2 regions of the Pseudoalteromonas sp. PAST1 genome follow, and region 2 is predicted to be linked to the other one. Evidence: predicted binding sites of a transcription regulator. Region 2 holds the regulator's gene; the other holds the start of a gene.
The links. Region 2 encodes MetJ, which represses methionine synthesis genes. Its sites were predicted from a motif close to TAGACGTCTAGACGTCTA; they were not measured.
Positions count from the first base shown of each region.

Region 1: the regulator MetJ is predicted to act here: its motif matches at 1,586-1,603, upstream of L1272_RS17430 (methylenetetrahydrofolate reductase).

Region 1 covers NZ_JAKGBH010000042.1:3,306-6,734, reverse strand. The annotation lists gene L1272_RS17435 (M16 family metallopeptidase) at 1-1,400, opposite strand, end outside; gene L1272_RS17430 (methylenetetrahydrofolate reductase) at 1,649-2,605, shown strand; gene L1272_RS17425 (sensor domain-containing diguanylate cyclase) at 2,602-3,429, opposite strand, start outside.
Region 2 covers NZ_JAKGBH010000058.1:20,416-23,844, forward strand. The annotation lists gene L1272_RS19875 (malic enzyme-like NAD(P)-binding protein) at 1-1,047, shown strand, start outside; gene metJ (met regulon transcriptional regulator MetJ) at 1,147-1,467, opposite strand; gene metB (cystathionine gamma-synthase) at 1,692-2,951, shown strand; gene metL (bifunctional aspartate kinase/homoserine dehydrogenase II) at 2,956-3,429, shown strand, end outside.

The sequences.
Region 1 (3,429 bases), on a different contig from region 2:
AAACCAGCCACTTTATCAAGCGCCGACATTGTCACCGTGGTACGGCTCGGATCAACAAAGTACTTGTTTGCTACCGCTTTGATATCTTCTGGCGTGATGCTATCAGCCGTGGCATAAAGTTGGTTAATCACTTCAGGGTCACGCTCAAAGTGCATGTAGCTTGCAAGTGTTGAAGCGATTGACTGCGATGAATCAAGACCATTTATAAAGCTATATTTTAGGTTTGATTTTAAATCAGCTAACTTTTGTGCATCAACAAGCTCAGTACGCGCTTGTGCATAGGTACGGTTAATCGCATCACGGGCTTTAGCAAGGTCCGCTTCGTTCTCTACTTTTACAAAAACATGTAATAAACCTGGATCTTTAGTATCTGGGTTATAGGTAAACATTTGGCTGGCAATTTGTTTATCAACAACAAGTTCTTGATAAAGTGCCGAATTATTAGAGAAATACAGCTGTGAGATCAAATCAAGAGCGGCACGGTCCTTTTGAGTAGGATCCCATGCCGTGCCTTTGTATGACACAAGCAACCAGTGGCCTGGTAAACCATCATTTTTCTCATGTACATATTTTGCTGTTTTTTGCTTTGGCTCAACAGGAATGTCTGCTTGGTAATCGCCTTTTTTCCAGTTACCCCAATGCTTTTTCACCATCGCCATGGTTTCTTGTGGATCAACATCACCAACAATGACTAAAGATACATATTCTGGTTTATAAAATTTAGCGAAAAACTCTTTACCGTACGCCATTTGATCAGGCATTGCTTCAATGTCTTCGAAAAAGCCCATTGTAGTGTGCTTATACGTATGCTTTTCGAATGCTTCGTTACGAACTGCAGAAAGTAACTTACGAATTGGGCTAGCATTATTCTTTAAATACTCACCTTTTACAGTCAGCGCTTCGGTGCGGAACTGCTCTTCGCTGTATGTCAGGTTTTGGAAAATATCAGCTTCGATTTCAAGTACTTTATCTAAGTGCTCTTTTGAGAAGTTTAAGTGATAGTTCGTGTAATCGTTGGTCGTATACGCGCGATTATCAACACCCGAGTTCTTTAAAATATCTGAATACACATCTTGCGGGAATTTTTCAGAGCCTTTAAACATCATATGCTCAAAGAAGTGGGCAAAACCGGTTTTACCTGCTTCAACTTCATTACGTGAACCAACCGATACCGGAATTTGCAGTGACACAACATCTGGGTAATCCGTTTTAACGACCATCACGCGAAGGCCATTCTCAAGCTCTTCTAATAGGTAATCTTGGCTAAATACACGGTTATCATCTTGGCTTACTCGCTGCTCAATTTCGACTTCTTTAACCATAGTTGACTGTGAGTTACTTGCGCAGCCACTCAGCGCCAGTGTTACAGCAACACTGGTTGCTAATAATCTAAATTTCATAATGTTCCCTTGTTAGTTATTTTTCTCATAATCATTGCTGCTTGATTATGCATCAAAGCGCCAGAAAATATGAGGGTCAGCGCAATAATTTATGTAAACAGGTGTGTCAATTTAACTAAACGCTCAGCTTTAAACTTGAGCAAAATTCATAGTCATTGAAAAACTTTCATGAAAAAAAATCTATCTAGACGTCTAAATGGCTGCTATATTATTTGTCATAGACATTAGCACGAGCTGGAATGAGGATTATGGCTTTATCATTACAAGAGAAAATTGAAGACACCAATCAAGGCGTCTACCTAATTGGTACCACACCACCAAAGTCAGGTACTGATAAAGCACAGCTTGAGACCATTGCTCAGAAGCTACTTGGTCGTTTACACGAAATTGAATACGACGGTGTAATCATCTACGACATTCAAGATGAGAGTAGCCGTATTGCAAAGCCACGCCCTTTTCCATTTAAAGAAACGGTGGATCCACGTGAATACAGTCAGCTACTACGTAGCTTGTCGCAACTTGATGTGATCACATATAAGAGCGTAGCCCAGCGTGGTGAAGCAGAATTTACCGAGTGGTTAAACGAAACACGTAACGACTTCGAATTAAAAAACTTAGTGTTAGTGGGTAGTCCATCATCTCATGGCGATATCAAACTAAGCCTTCCTGATGCATATAAAACGCTTGCAAAGCAAAGCAGTGATGTGTTTTTAGGTGGCGTTACCATTGCCGAACGTCACGCTAGCAAACGCAATGAACATGAGCGCTTAGTTGAAAAAACAGCACAAGGTTGTAAGTTTTTCATCTCGCAAGCGGTTTACAATGCGCAAGCTACGATTGATTTGATCACTAGCTATGCACGTAGCTGTAAAGCACAAGGCACAACACCAAAACGCATTATTCTAACGTTTACCCCTTGTGGTGGTGAAAAAACCTTAGAATTTATGGAGTGGTTAGGTATTTCGGTACCAGAAGCAACTAAGTACCGCATGTTAGATTCTGCAAATACATTGAGTGAATCAGTGCGTATTTGCCGTGAGAATCTCGATTTAATTTTACAAAGCTGTGCGCATTTAGATGTGCCGCTAGGTTTAAATATTGAGAGCTTAACTAACCGTAAAGAAGAAATTGATGCGTCAATTAACCTTTACCGTTTACTTAAAGCAACCATGGAATTAAACCTAGCTGAAAAGCAAATAGCTTAGCGGGCAAGTTTAGAGGCTTGCTTTTTCTCATACATATCTTCATCAGCCCGCTTTAATAGCTCAGCAAATGTTTCTTTAGGTTGAGCTACAATACCTGAGCCTATACTCAAATTAAGTTCAGGTATTGCCATATGTTTAAGGTTTTCTTTAAACGCTTCATTAAGTTTGTAGCTAATCGCTTCGATACAGTCGTTACTTTTCACTTGCAGAACCGCAATAAATTCATCTCCTCCTAAGCGGCCAATAATATCAGCCTCTCGTAGATATTGCTTCAATGTATCAGCCAGACATATCAGTGCTTTATCTCCTACTTCGTGACCATGCTTATCATTGAGTGGTTTAAAGTTATCTATATCGATAAACAAACAACAGATATTAAAGCCCAACCGGGCGGCAAGATTTAATTTATGTTGGCAAAGTAAATTGAGTGCGCGGCGATTATAAATATTTGTGAGGGGGTCTAGCATCGCAATTTCACGCATTTGGGTGAAATTATCAAGTAGAGCTAAATCATCTTCCACCATATCCCTAAGCTGTTCGATGAGTTCTAAAAGACTATGCTGATAATCAGTTTTCTTAAAATCCATTACACAAAAAGTACCAAACGGTTCCCCGCTCGGCCAAGTTATAGGCACACCTAAATAGGATTCAACGCCATCGACAGTAAGTGGACAATCATCCCATTGATTATCTAGACTAACTTGTGGAATGTATAAAGGAGCCATATCTTTTAATACCTTTTTGCAAAAGATATTGTCGTCAATGGCTAACTCGATTCCAGCATGGTAAGGGTTTTCTCGTTGTTCGCTAGAAACAATTATGCG
Region 2 (3,429 bases):
GTTGCAGTTATTTCAAACGGTACCGCAATTTTAGGTTTAGGTAACTTAGGTCCGCTTGCATCAAAACCTGTAATGGAAGGTAAAGCCTTACTATTCAAACGTTTTGCTGGCCTTGACTCAATTGATATTGAAGTTAAACACCGCACAACAGAAGATTTCATTAATACGGTTGCTAACATCGCTGATACGTTTGGTGGTATCAACCTAGAAGATATTAAAGCGCCTGAGTGTTTTGAAATCGAAAAAGCACTTATCGAGCGCTGTGATATTCCCGTTTTCCACGATGACCAACATGGTACCGCTATTGTTACAGCTGCTGGTATGCTTAATGCCCTTGAAGTGCAAGGCAAAGATATCGAAGATGCTATCATCGTATGCTTAGGTGCTGGTGCTGCTGCTGTTGCTTGTATGGAGCTTTTAATTAAGTGTGGTGCACTGCGTGAACACATTTATATGCTTGACCGTAAAGGTGTGATCCATACACGTCGTGATGACTTAAACGAGTATAAGCAATTATTTGCTAACAACACCGATAAGCGTACATTACAAGATGTTATTGCTGATGCTGATGTATTCGTTGGTGTATCAGGTCCTAACCTGTTAACTGCAGATGATCTTAAGCTGATGGCAGACAAGCCAGTTGTGTTTGCATGTTCAAACCCAGATCCTGAGATTGCTCCAGAAGTTGCACATAGCGCGCGTAACGATTTAATTATGGCAACGGGTCGTTCAGATTTCCCTAACCAAGTAAATAACGTGCTTTGTTTCCCATTCATTTTCCGTGGCGCGTTAGATGTTCGTGCAACGGCAATTAATGATGAAATGAAAATTGCTGCAGTTCATGCTATTCGTGGCATCGCGAAAGAGCCTGTACCAAGTGAAGTATTAAAAGCGGCTGGCGTTGAGTCACTTGAGTTTGGTGCCGAGTACATCATTCCTAAGCCTATGGATCCGCGTTTATTACCACGTATTGCACGTGCTGTTGCTGAAGCGGCTGTAGAGTCGGGTGTGGCGCAAATCGATATGCCAGAAGATTACATGCGTTAAACTTAATTAGCCTTAGGTATAACGCTCAATAAAAAACTCAGCCTAGGCTGAGTTTTTTTATATCTGCGATTATCGGCGGTGATCCGATGGCCGAAATACTTATTCTGAATCAAGCACTGGGATATCTAATCCCATTTCTTGCATAATTCTTTTAACTTCTTCAGGTACCTTTTCAGGGTTGTCTTTACGTAGGTCGTCATCATTTGGTAATGGTTGACCTGTAAAAGCATGTAAGAAAGCTTCACACAATAACTCACTGTTCGTCGCATGACGCAGGTTATTGATCTGGCGGCGTGTACGCTCGTCAGTTAATACTTTTAATACGTTAAGTGGGATTGATACGGTAATCTTTTTTACTTGTTCTGATTTTTTACCGTGTTCTGCATATGGGTGAATGTATTCACCGTTCCATTTAGCCATAAGTTGTTTCGTTGCCTCGGTTGTCAGTGATTTACGCCTTATTCACAGCGCAAGATGCGGAAATTCTATCTCTTTAAAAAAGATAGTCAAATACTAGTTATTTGGCCATCTAGTGGTGTAAATGTATAAACTTCTATGTGTAAGCGATAAATGCTTTGACTTCTCATATTTGATCATCTAACCTTTTAGACGTCTAAACATCCAATTAAAGAATAGGTGATGAAATGAGCGAAAAAAATAAAGCGACGATTGCTGTTCGTCACGGCATTGAAGCCGATAAACATCATGGTGCGGTTGTGCCTCCTTTATACTTATCAACCACCTATTCGTTTGCTGATTTTGATACTAAGCGCCAGTATGACTATGGTCGCAGCGGTAATCCAAATCGCGATATCTTAGCTGAAACCTTAGCTGAGCTTGAAGGTGGTGCTAAAGGTATTATCACTGCAACAGGTATGTCTGCTGTGCATTTAGCCACTCAGCTGTTAAACAGTGACGACACGTTAGTGATCCCACATGACTGTTATGGCGGTAGTTATCGTTTATTCACCTCGCTTGAAAAGCGTGGCCTGTTAAAACTAAAAGTTTTGGATTTAACTAAATCTGAAAATCTCCAAGAAATTTTAGCGATTAAACCTAAGTTGATTTGGATTGAAACGCCAAGTAACCCAATCTTGCGTTTAACAGATATTAAAGCAATCACTAGTATTGCTAAGCAGTGTGGTGCTTTGGTTGCGGCTGATAACACCTTCTTATCACCTGCATTACAAAACCCAATTGAGTTTGGTGTTGATATTGTTGTGCACTCAACCACTAAATACATCAATGGTCACTCTGATGTAGTGGGCGGTGCAGTGATTGCTGCAACGCAAGAGCTAGGCGACGAGCTTGCTTGGTGGGCGAATAATATCGGTATTATTGGTGCACCATTTGACAGCTACTTAACGCTTCGTGGTTTACGTACTTTAAATGTACGCCTAAAGCAGCACCAAGAGAATGCTTTTGCCATTGCTGAGTATTTAGAAAGCTCTCCTTATGTAAGCCAAGTCTATTACCCTGGCCTTGCTTCTCACTCACAACATGAGCTTGCTAAGGCACAGCAACGCGGTTTTGGTGGCATGGTGAGCTTTGATATTAAAGGCGACATCAACGATGCTGCTGCGTTTTTAACAAGCCTTAAAGACTTTAGCCTTGCTGAGTCGTTAGGTGGGGTAGAAAGTTTGATTTGTCACCCTGCAACAATGACCCACGCAGGCATGGAGCCTAAAGCGCGTCTTGAAGCTGGTGTGGGCGATACCTTGATCCGTATTTCTGTAGGCATTGAAGACGTAAAAGATCTCATTGCTGATTTAGACCGTGTTTTCAATTTAGTTAAGCCAGGTCAAGGACTGCAAGTTACAAAAGCTGAAGCTAAGCAAGCACAGCAAGATACACAACAAAACGCGTCATTTAAGTTAACGCCAGCACATACGGCATTGTGGTAGAAAAATGGTAAATATTGTTCATAAATTTGGTGGCTCAAGCTTAAGCTCGGCAGATCGTTATCATGCGGTAGCGAACATCGTTCTTGCTAATACTGAGCAGGGCGATTGCGTCGTTGTGTCGGCATCGGGTAAAACAACCGATACCCTGGTAAAGCTTTGGCAAAGTTACCAGCAGCAAGATAGCCAAGCTGTTAGCGATATTCTATTGCTTATTGATAACAATCAACGTGCGCTTATTGAGCAGCTACTTATAGGGCAGAATAAACAACAGGCGTTGGCACAGTTAAAAGATGAACTTGCTGTATTAAATGAATTAATTAGTCAGCAGCAGTTACTTGAAGCCCCTTTACTTGCTCATGGTGAAGTGTGGTCGGCGCGGTTATTGGCTGCTTATCTAAATCAGTTAGGTGTCGATTCGCAAGATGTTGATGCAAGACAGCTATTTACTCTAAATGGTGGCCAGCTTTTACATCAAAAA